DNA from 2 places in the Ochrobactrum sp. PL_is501 genome. Region 1 is predicted to be linked to the other one. Evidence: predicted binding sites of a transcription regulator. Region 1 holds the regulator's gene; the other holds the start of a gene.
What was found. The regulator LexA, encoded in region 1, represses DNA repair genes until DNA is damaged. The targets are predictions, from matches to a motif close to TGTTCNNNNTGTGTTCNG.
Positions count from the first base shown of each region.

Region 2: a site for LexA is predicted at 927-944, ahead of AC0TOF_RS02015 (DNA-processing protein DprA). Genes of this name have one in related genera too.

Region 1 covers NZ_JBVPGR010000037.1:78,048-80,251, reverse strand. Annotated here, with positions in the region: gene AC0TOF_RS16325 (molybdopterin molybdotransferase MoeA) at 1-400, shown strand, start outside; gene lexA (transcriptional repressor LexA) at 638-1,363, shown strand; gene AC0TOF_RS16315 (ComEC/Rec2 family competence protein) at 1,440-2,204, opposite strand, start outside.
Region 2 covers NZ_JBVPGR010000022.1:20,444-22,647, forward strand. Annotated here, with positions in the region: gene AC0TOF_RS02005 (GGDEF domain-containing protein) at 1-664, shown strand, start outside; gene AC0TOF_RS02010 (hypothetical protein) at 661-858, opposite strand; gene AC0TOF_RS02015 (DNA-processing protein DprA) at 1,009-1,761, shown strand; gene AC0TOF_RS02020 (phosphoribosyltransferase) at 1,763-2,204, shown strand, end outside.

The sequences.
Region 1 (2,204 bases):
GAAAATAGCCATGAGGCCGGGCAAACCCCTGATGTATGGCCGCATCAGTGTGAAAGATAAAATTGTGCACGTCATAGGGTTGCCGGGTAATCCCGTCTCAAGCCTGGTCTGTGGCCTCGTATTTCTTCGTCCCCTTGTTGCCAAACTCGCTGGAACCAGTCTTGACGCCGACATCCGTCCGGCCAAGCTGGGCGTTACCCTGCCCGCTAACGATCATCGCCGCGATTATATTCGGGCAATAATCGAATCATCTCCGAATGGAACGCTGATCGCAAAGCCGTTTCCAGTTCAGGATTCGTCCATGCTTTCGGCCCTCGTCGGCTCGGATGCCCTAATCATCAGGGACGAGAACGCACCTACCGCCGCGATCGGTGATGATTGTCGTGTTCTTATGTTATAGAGCGGTCGTGCGCTCCCATTTTCAAATTACACGAGAAAAAACATATAACTAATTATAAAATATACATTATTTTTTGGACGCCACTTAAGGAACGCCGCGACCGGATCGGATACCGGCCTTCCATCCATTCTCGACGCAAATGTTAAGGATTTTAAAACCATTGCAGAACAAGACTGGAACATATAGTGTTCGTTCTGGTTTTGTTTTTCTCGATTCTTGGCCGGGAGGGTATCGCGCATGTTAACCCGCAAACAGCACGAGCTTCTGCTGTTCATTCACGAACGTCTGAAAGAGACGGGGATTCCCCCATCTTTCGATGAAATGAAGGAAGCGCTCGATCTGGCATCGAAATCGGGTATCCATCGTCTGATTACCGCTTTGGAGGAGCGTGGTTTTATCCGCCGCCTGCCGAACCGGGCACGTGCGCTCGAGGTCTTGCGTCTGCCAGATTCCATCGCTCCGGGGCTCAATGCGCAAAGGAAGTTTGCTCCCAGCGTTATCGAAGGTAGCCTGGGCAAAGCACCACCAGCCCCTCCATCATCGCGCCCCGCCCCTGCGGCTACCAATGACGATACATCTGCACCAGTTTCCGTGCCGGTCATGGGACGAATTGCTGCCGGTGTACCGATTTCCGCGATCCAGAATCAAACCCATTCCCTCAGCCTTCCGCCGGAAATGATTGGTGCAGGCGAGCATTACGCTCTCGAGGTCAAAGGGGATTCAATGATCGATGCTGGAATTTTTGACGGAGATACAGTCATTATCAAACGTGGCGATTCCGCAAATCCCGGTGAAATCGTTGTAGCGCTTGTCGATGACGAAGAAGCGACTTTGAAACGCTTTCGTCGCAAAGGAGCATCCATCGCGCTGGAAGCAGCCAATCCCGCCTATGAGACCCGAATCTTCGGCCCCGACCGTGTAAGGGTTCAAGGCAAGCTCGTTGGCTTGATCCGCCGCTATTAAAGTGTTGGCGCAAAATGCATAAAGCAAAAAGTTCGAGCAGATTGATCGGTCGTTTTTAGCTGACAGCGCTTAAGGGTCATTCGCAGCGATTTTCGTCATCGTCGACGTCTGCTGAACAGCTCCTTGAATTTCTGGCAGGCTGGGATTTTGGTTTGTATTCGCGTTCAGCCAAACCGCGAGCCGGGCGTGAATGGATGCGATGTAGATGCCAAGGACGGCTCGGCGTGTCGACTGCAAACCTTATCCGGTTGTCCTGTTGCAGAGTAGATATCGGTTGCCCCACCTCGGCTCTTGTTGTTTCGGGAGAAACTACGAGTAAAGCCTGGGAAACTCCGTTTTGTTCTGATGCTTTTCCGAGTCTTATCTCCACAGCTCCCTTTAACGCCAAATCACGTTTACTGATAATCAGGATAGTTGAACGACGGCACGAAGCTTCTTTACCGGGAATAGCGAGAATAACCACATCGCCAATATTGCAGGCTATCTCTCGCATTGCAGTGTCTGCCGTATAGGCAAGTATGCGTCCATCGCGCAAGCTGATCGTGCATAAACCATCTTCGCACTCGAACCGATTTCCATCGGTTCCTTCGTTATTCTTGCCTGTCGCCGGCGCGATAAACTCATCGACCAGATAGGCAGTTTTCCAATTGTCGGCTGTAAATTGCGAGGGGCGACTTCGATTGATTGCCAGCCTCCCATCAGCCAGTCGGACCCCCACCAGTTTGGCATCTTCCGATACCACGATGTCGGGAAAAGGCTCACTGACGAAAGCCACGAACCCAAGAACAATGAAAGGGAGCGCCAGCGCCTTCAGTCGCGTCGACAAAACGACACCCAGAAC
Region 2 (2,204 bases), on a different contig from region 1:
GATTTCGATTTCGCTCTCGACAGGGATACGTGTCGTAATTGGTGCGCGTTCTGACACTGTCACGATTGTAGTCCGTCTCTTACTTCCGTTTCTTATCGCGATACCGTTGGGCGTTTTCTGGTTTTCACGATTGGAAAAACTGGAACAGTCTTACCGCGTTGCGGTGAAGAGAGCGAATGAACTGGCGCGAGTAGCCAGTATTGACCCGCTAACTGGCCTGCTCAACCGGAGAAGTTTTATCCAGCAGTTTAATGCAGCCAACAAGGCAGGTGTTCGCGGATGGTTTTTGATTGCTGATATCGATTATTTAAAGCGGATCAACGATCAATACGGGCATCCAACAGGAGATGATGCCGTAATTTCAGTTGCACAGGCGTTGGAAGATTGCTTGTCGAACGACAGCCTGATTGCGCGCATCGGCGGTGATGAGTTCTGCGCGTTCGTACCGAAAGCAGGAATATGTAACATCGATTCTGCGGTCGCAGATATCAGTTCAAGAGCGTCCGGCCTTTTGAACGAGAAAAGGCCGGACAAAGAATTGCCGTTATCTGTTTCGGTGGGCCTTACAACTTGCAAGCCAAGGCAGACTTTCGAGGAAGCCTTGGCTCTGGCAGATGAAAGGCTCTATCGAAAAAAAAACGACAGGCCGCAAAAGCTCGTTTAGGTCTTCTGATAACAACCCAACTGCGCCGCTTCTGTTCTGGCTTGTACGCGCTCGATTTCCCGAATGGCCGGATATTCCGTCCGACTAAGCAACTGCTTGCAGCGAACTTCTTTGTATTCATGGTCCGGCGCCCGATTGCTAACGCAACCGGAAAGAACGAACAGGGCGAGACTGGCGATCACGAGTGCTTTCATTCGGTTCCCTCTTTTGGGGATGAATCTAATGACAAATCACTGTACCATTGACAAGAGATTTACCGCGCTGTTCTCGATTTGCTCGAATCGCTATACCCTGCATATAGAGCATTTCTGTTTCCGGGGGCGAAAGTGCTACAAGAGATGACATTGGCCAAGACGAGTGTCGATAGACAAGTTCTGAGCGAGAACAATACGAGGAGGCGTACAACTTATGCACGCCCGAGTATCTTTCATGAACTGCCATTAGGATCCTTGCTGGACATTGCAGGTCGTTCGATCCCGAAAGAAAGTGAGGGGCTTTTCCGGAAGCCGGAGGAAAGCGATCCTATTATTTTCTACTCCGGAGATATTGCCATTTTGAAATCGCCGTGCGTTTCCGTGATCGGCGCACGGGATGTTTCTGCAGAAGGGAGCGCGCGCGCTAGCCGTATTTCTAGGGAATTGGCGCTTGCTGGTGTTGTCGTAGTAAGCGGATTAGCCAAAGGTGTTGATGCCGCTGCACACATGGCGGCTATTGCCGCCGGTGGAAAGACCATAGCTGTAATAGGAACATCAATAGACAAAGCATACCCTGTTGAGAACGCTTCGCTCCAAGAGGAAATTTATAATGAACATCTTTTGATTTCGCAGTTCCATTTCGGTCAAAGAACTTATCCCTCGGATTTTCCCAAAAGGAACCGGCTTATGGCAGCTATTTCCGATGGGAGCGTTATTGTTGAGGCCTCAGACACATCGGGAACTCTACACCAAGCATCAGAATGCGTTCGCTTAGGCAGATGGCTGTTTTTGCTTAGGTCAGTCGTTGAGAATGAAAAACTAACTTGGCCGGCGCGGTTTTTAGATTATCACAAGACCGTAGTAGTTACTAAAGTACAGGACGTTCTTTCGCGGGTGCTGTAAAATGAAAATCCACTTTATTTGTGGGTACTATTCCGATCTGGCACACGAGTCAAAAAGAAGAACAGAGCCATACTGGGATGCTTATTTTTATGTTTGGGCCGTCAAAGTCGGCGCATTCAGGCGTTCTTTTTTTGCCCATAAGCCGCATGGCAATGTTAAGATAAACAAGGACAATTTTCATTTAGTCCGAGAGTGGTTTGGGGATTTCATTGTACACACACTACGGACTGAAAAAGCAGACGAAGACGTTCTTATAGTTCCTATTCCGTCAAAAGACGGTGTTGTAGGCGCAGATGGTTATCGCACTCTGACAATGGTTCAGGAAGCACTACGTGGGAAACAATACGAAGGGTCGATAGCAGATGCCTTGCGTTGGTCGGAAGCGCTTCAACCTGCACATGAAGGCGGAGGTAGATCTAGAAAGTTCCTGCACGAGCGATACC